DNA from 2 places in the Thalassotalea psychrophila genome. Region 2 is predicted to be linked to the other one. Evidence: riboswitches for the same ligand, from Rfam matches in the RefSeq annotation. Region 2 holds a riboswitch; the other holds the start of a gene.

Region 1 (3,433 bases), 1.7 Mb from region 2:
AAAAGATAAAGCTAAATTAGATTATGACCGTACCTTTGTAAAAGCCCCTGTTGATGGCACACCAACACAAGTAGGCATAAGGCCCGGCACTAGGGCATCATCTTTGCCTATTGCTCCTGTAATGAGCTTTATTCCAACAGAGAAACGCCGTATCGCGGGATTGTTTTTTCAAAACTCTTTACCCCGTTTAGAAGAAGGTTTAGCTGCAGAAGTAATTCTTGATGCTGTACCTGGGCATGTATTTACTGGAAAGTTAGTTACTGTGTTACCGGCAATGGCTGAGGGGCAAATTCAGGCCTTTGGCACTCTAATTCCTGCAAGTATGATAAGCCAAGGTGGTTTTGTTATTGGTATCATTGAGTTGGATGAAGATTTGAATAATTATAACTTGCCATTAGGCGTACAAGGGCAAGCGGTAGTGATCAACCATAAGCATGATATTTTGCATGTATCATTAGTACGCAGAATTCTACTTAGAATGATGGCTTGGCTTAAATACGTATACCCAATTAAATAAAGCAACTTCATTAAAAATCAAAAGCCAATATCAATGATATTGGCTTTTTGAATATTCCAGAGAACTGGAGAAAATACAGTCTTCGTTTCTCGTTTCTAAAAATTAAACAAATAACTTATCGTGCAGAGTTTCTACTACGTTATTACCGTCTGCTTCATTCACCAAGAAACATAAATTATTCGAACTAGCACCATGACAAATCATGCGGATGTTTGTGTCTTCAATATTATTAAAAATGCTACTTCCTAAGCCTGACGATGCATCTAAACCATTACCAACAATGGCGACTAGACAGAGGTCATGTTCAACAGAAACTTCACAAAGTTGCTCTAATTCTTCGACAACCGCTTGATTGATCAATGCTTGCGTTGATCCCGTCGGGTTATCGAACGTTAATGCTACTGAAATTTCAGAAGTAGTGATCAAGTCAACACTCAGCTCATGTTTCGCTAATATGCCAAACACTTGCGCTAGAAAACCACTGGCATGTAACATCGCGGGGCTTTTTACTGTAACTAGAGTTTGTTCACGACGCAGTGCTATTGAGCGGTAAGTAGGCTTAGACGCTACTTCTTGCATAATTTGTGTTCCGCCGGCTTCTGGCTCTCGGCTTGAACCAACAAAGACAGGAATAGAGCTACGCATTGCAGGAATTAGGGTTGCGGGGTGCAATATTTTTGCGCCAAAGGTTGCCATTTCCGCAGCTTCACCAAAACTAATTTCAGGAATAGCACGGGCTGAACTAGCTATACGAGGATCGGTGGTAAAAATACCAACTACATCGGTCCAAATAGATAAACCAGTTGCACCAATTGCTTCAGCAATTAATGCCGCAGAGTAATCAGAGCCTCCACGACCTAAAGTTGTGGTGTTACCTAAGCCATCTTTACCAATAAAACCCTGAGTAACAATAACGTGCTCGGTAAGTAAAGGAGTTAAGCTGTGCTCACAATTAGCTGCTAAAGCATCAATATCGACCACAGCTTTACCATATAAACTGTTAGTTTGCATGACATCACGTACATCAAAGGCAACGCCTTCTACACCTATACTGCGTAGCACCTCAGCAAATACGATAGAACTCATACGTTCACCACAAGCTAAAATGGCATCGCCAGTTTTTGCCGTTTGTAGCGTATCTTGTTGTTCTGCTAATTCAGTTAATGACGTAAGCACATCATCAATTTGGCTATTTAACTCTATTTCTGCTGATAAATTCTGAGTAATGTTGTATTGAATGAGTCGAATAGCTTCAACAATTTCAGTGCGCTCTTCATTGCTTAAAACCTTCTGCGATAACGTTACTAGATGGTTTGTAACACCGGCACTAGCAGACACTACCACAACACGAGTTTCAGGTTGCGATTTAATAATTTGAGCACAACGAAGCATAGCTTCATGATCGGCAACACTAGTTCCACCGAACTTGGCTACAGTTAACGCGATATTTGACATTGGATCTTCTCCCTAACTTGCAATGGTTAATCTACCATTACAATGAATAATGTATCAATTTGATTGATTAAATGATCTACTTTTTCCTGAGGAAAAATGGATAAATACAAGGCATGAAATTTAGTAAGTAGTTATTCTACTTTAAAATTTTATAACGCAGTAGTTATTCGTTTTAACCATTAAAAATGAGCAGTTAATAAACCAACTTGGTACCAGGAAGAGCATGACTGATATGAAAAAGATATGAAATCTTGACGTTTTCAGCCAGAAGCTCTCCACCACTATGGTGACAGTCACTAAGATTCAACTTATATGACCGAATGTTATTTACCACTACAATAAACATCCTCGGCATTAGTCCCCCTCAATAATTGTCTTTAGGGTGTGGCCCCTCAAATTATTTACCTGGCTAATGCAACCTCTTCTGGTGTTGTCTAAAGTTATTTTTGAGCAATAACTCTAAATCAACGCCGCTATTAAACAGTAATTAAACGTCAAAATCAACAGTGAAATTTATAAAAATTAGATATATTTAATGTTTGATTGTTTTTGCCATAAAAAGCAGTAAAAATAACGCTTTATTGGAATTAATTTAGTCGATTAGATATAGTGCGAATATATATAAAAGGGATGCTGTTGTGGATTTGTTTACTTTAAAAAAGATTATTGGCGAGCTACTAATGCCCCTGCCAATAATAATTATTACCTTACTTGTTGGCCTATTATTATTTAAACACCGACCGGCTATGGCCAAAGCTGTTCTCAGTATTGCAACGCTAGCACTGCTATTACTTTCCTATATGCCAGTAGCAAATCGATTGATTGTAAATTTAGAGCAGCAATTTCCTGTTTATACACCAATAGCAGAGAAACTTGATTACATTGTTATTTTAGGTTGTGGACATACGAGCGATACAAAACTGGCGGCAACGCAAGAATTAAAAATATGCTCATTACAACGTTTGACCGAAGGGTTAAGAATTGCCAATTTGCATCCTGAAGCCATAATGATCACCTCTGGCGCAGCCATTTACGATATAAGCTCAAATGCAGAGAAAGTAAAACAAGCAGCAGTTGAGCTAGGGTTTGATGGCAACAATATCATAACCGAATCTCGTCCTAAAGATACGGAAGATGAAGCGCTTTATATTTCGCCATTATTAATAGATAAAAACTTTGTATTAATTACCAATGCAAACCATATGCCACGCTCGATGACTTACTTTGAAAACCAGGGAGTTAAGCCAATTGCCGCCCCGACAGGCTACTATGTAAAAAACTTTTCTGGAAATAAAAGTTGGCAGGAGCATTTTCCCGATGCAAATGAATTACAAAAAAGCCAATCATTTTGGTATGAAACTTTAGGTCTAATTTGGCAGTGGGTTAAGAGCTAGAAAGCTGAGGGGCAATAAATTAGGGTCAGAGTCAGGTTTATTTAAACCTGACTCTGACCCTAGTTTA
Region 2 (3,433 bases):
AGAGCAAGTGGCCAAGTATACAATGGTGAAATTGTTGTAAAAATGTAAGTTAAAATATGTAAATGAGGTAGTCTGTTTTCGACTTAAGCTTATGAAATATAACGTTAAATAAATGTATCAAAATTGAATGTGGAAAAATTGAATTTGCAACAAATTGTAAACAGCAAGGGTTTTTTAGGTTAGTTATAGATGAATTTGGAAAATATACGATTGCATTTAGGTTAATAGCTTGTAGCTATTAACCTCTAATTAACGATCTTTTAAGCTGTTGGTTACTTTAGTTAAAAGCTGCAACTAAGATTTATGTTGGCAATGATGAATGGCAAACCCTTTTTCATTGGCTAATAATTCAGGTTGATTAATCTCTGCTTTAATAATTGGAGCATACTTTAGAAAATTATTAGCAACAATTGTTAGCGTGGCATTTTTTAGCAGGTGCTTCTTGATGCTCTTTAAAAACAGCTCTGTTGCATGGTAATTAGTTTTAATACCTTGATGGAATGGCGGGTTTGATAATACTGCATTGTATTTACCACTTACATTAGATAACCCATCAGATGCATAAACCTTTGCCGATAAATTATTTAGTTGAAGGGTTTTATTCGCACTAGCAATGGCTAATGCATTTACATCAAGCATTTCTATTTCAGTGTTAGGGTATAATTTTTTAACAAAACAACCAATAATGCCTGCACCACAGCCAAAATCTAACACTTTACCTGAAATTTTGCTGGGTAATTTTTCTAACAATAAACGAGTACCATTATCTAGTTCGCCGTTACTGAACACTCCAGGCAATGATGCCACCTGAATTTCAGTATTATTTATAGTTAAGCTAAATCGTTCATACCAAGAGTCTAAATTAAATTCAGGAACATGGTTATTAAAGGTAATGTCAAATAAAAAGCAATGTCTTGCAGAGTCTACTTTACTAGAGTTGAGAGTATAATCAGTACTTAATTTTATAGCCGACTTAACACCACCCTTTTTTTCACCAACTACTAAAATTACAGCATTTTCAGTTAGTGTTGGTGCCAGCATAGCGAGCAAAAACTGATATTCTTTTTTCGATTTTGGAAAATAGATAATCACCAAGTCGTGTGATTGTTCTGTTTTGTACTGCTCACTAAATTGACAGCTGATCTTACTTCCATGTTTTGCGCTGATGCTTTGATATTCTGCAAAATTAACATTGTAGGAGCTAACAGTTGCTTGTGGCGCAGCGCTTTGCAGATGAGTAAAAAATTCATTATCAGGACAACCAACAACTAGTGGATTGGTACTTTCTAGTAAATCTTCGTTTCTAAGTAACAGTTGTGATGGATTGGATAATGACATTAAGTAAACTCAATTAAATATTTAAACGCTATTTTCTTAATTAAGCATAGATTAGTAAAGGAAATAATCATAAAACAGCGCAGTTATATATCATATTCCCAAATTGATTCACTTTTTCAGGGCCAAAACATTGAAAAAGAATTAACTAGATGATTAAATAGCCAACATTGAACGACCCTAATTTTAGGGTTCAGAAGAGGAGCGTTAACCAGGTAGTTATCTTTAGGGGCCTTATCCCTATGATAGATAATGAGGGGGATTAACGCCGAGGCATAAGTGAAAAAGGTAACACTTGTGTCGGACGAATGGGTTGAATCCCTTCGGCTGTCACTTAACAGCACATAATCAACTTCCATAACAAGGTAGGCGGTTTAAGTTTAAGTGGAGAGCTTCTGGTTTTTGCACTTACAGCTGTGCAAATTCCTCTCTCCCTTTCTCTAATACCAATTCCACTAATTATGTGTTCGGTATAAATATGCTTAATAATAAAAATTGATAATAGCTATATTATTAATAAGTAATGAGATTTAATATGACAACGTTTCAACTAAATGATTTTTCCCTATGGACCGCATTAGTTACGCCTTTTGATCAAGATGGCGCAGTAGACTATGACTGTTTGGCAAAAATTGTCGACGACCAACAACAAGCGGGTAATGGTATTTTAATCTGTGGTAGTACAGGTGAAGGCCTTGCCATTGGACAAAGTGAACAATTAAACATAGTAAAGTTTGTTTGCGACTTAAAACCCACAGTACCTTTAATGGTTTCTGTAGGGGCATTTAATCTTCCAGATCAAATTGAGTGGATTAACGCTTGTAATAAATTACCCGTACACAGCTATTTATTAACTGCACCTATTTATGCAAAACCAGGTGTAATAGGGCAGACTCAATGGTTTACTGCATTACTAGATGCAGCAAAATATCCTTGTATGTTATACAACGTACCATCGCGCGCTGGTATTAGCATTCCAGCACAAACAGTTAAAAACTTAGCAGAACATGAAAATTTATGGGCGATGAAAGAAGCCAGCGGTGACATTAATGAGTTTCTGGCCTATGCAGCCGCTGCGCCAAAAATGAAAATGTTTTCTGGCGAAGATACTCTTATACCTTATCTAGCTCCTGTTGGGGCAATTGGCTTAGTTTCTGTATGTGCTAATGCATGGCCAGAAGCCACAAATTTATATGTGCAAAAATCATTAGCCGGCGAAGGCACTAACCTTGTTCCTGTATGGAATAACGCTATATCTTCATTGTTTGAAGTGGCAAACCCTGTTCCTGTAAAAGTGTTAATGCACAAACAAGCAGTGCTAAATACGCCAACTTTACGTGCGCCTCTAACTCATTTAGAACTTGAATCAGATAAAGCAATATTAGCAGCAGATTCAGCTATTACCGATTGGCTTTGCCAAAGCCGTACTAATTTACGTTTGGTTAAGTAATTAAACTTAAAGAATAACGCTCAAAAAACAAGTGTTCAACGCTGGCGAGGTGGCCAGCTTTGTGCCAATAGCGGTCATAGATTGATTGTAATTATATATTTGAAACAACTTTATTATTTAAAAATAAAGCAAAAGAAAAATATTCTATACTAACCGTTAATTGTGAATTAAAACTCAATTAACAGTGATTCAATTATTTCAACCTCGAAGAAAGTATTTTGATAAAGAATATGCAACATCGAGTCCGAAGGTTGAACTTGGAGAAATATCGATGCTACGTTTAATGTTCGTTAGCTTCACGTTAATCGTCATAACTATATATGATGTACAAAATGTGTTCGCTAAAAGTCCATCTGCACCGACTCTTGAGTACGTAATGAGTTATCAGGCCAATCTTGCACCAGCACAGAAAGTTGATGAAAACCGCTTTATTTTTAATGTGACCAGTGGATGGTTGACAACTACAGATGGATCGACAGGGAAGCTCATTAACCCTTGTGGGGATTGGTTAGAGGTTCTCCCCAACGGCTCTAGAATGCTTGATGTTCGATGCACAATTAGAATGGATGATAACTCTCTTATTTACATTAAGTATACAGGTCGCACCAAGCTCTATAAAACTGGTGCTGAAAAACGTGAGAAAGGACA

What was found. Region 2 has a riboswitch for lysine ahead of dapA (4-hydroxy-tetrahydrodipicolinate synthase). Riboswitches for the same ligand answer to the same signal wherever they lie in the genome.
Region 1: linked by a shared signal. The riboswitch ahead of lysC (lysine-sensitive aspartokinase 3) and the one ahead of dapA (4-hydroxy-tetrahydrodipicolinate synthase) in region 2 are both predicted to bind lysine.

Annotation. Positions count from the first base shown of each region.
Region 1 covers NZ_CP134145.1:2,195,269-2,198,701, reverse strand. The annotation lists gene RGQ13_RS08850 (HlyD family secretion protein) at 1-517, shown strand, start outside; gene lysC (lysine-sensitive aspartokinase 3) at 620-1,972, opposite strand; lysine riboswitch at 2,233-2,404, opposite strand; gene elyC (envelope biogenesis factor ElyC) at 2,611-3,366, shown strand.
Region 2 covers NZ_CP134145.1:3,901,121-3,904,553, reverse strand. The annotation lists gene RGQ13_RS16220 (methyltransferase) at 295-1,338, opposite strand; lysine riboswitch at 1,525-1,738, shown strand; gene dapA (4-hydroxy-tetrahydrodipicolinate synthase) at 1,871-2,785, shown strand; gene RGQ13_RS16210 (DUF3237 domain-containing protein) at 3,057-3,433, shown strand, end outside.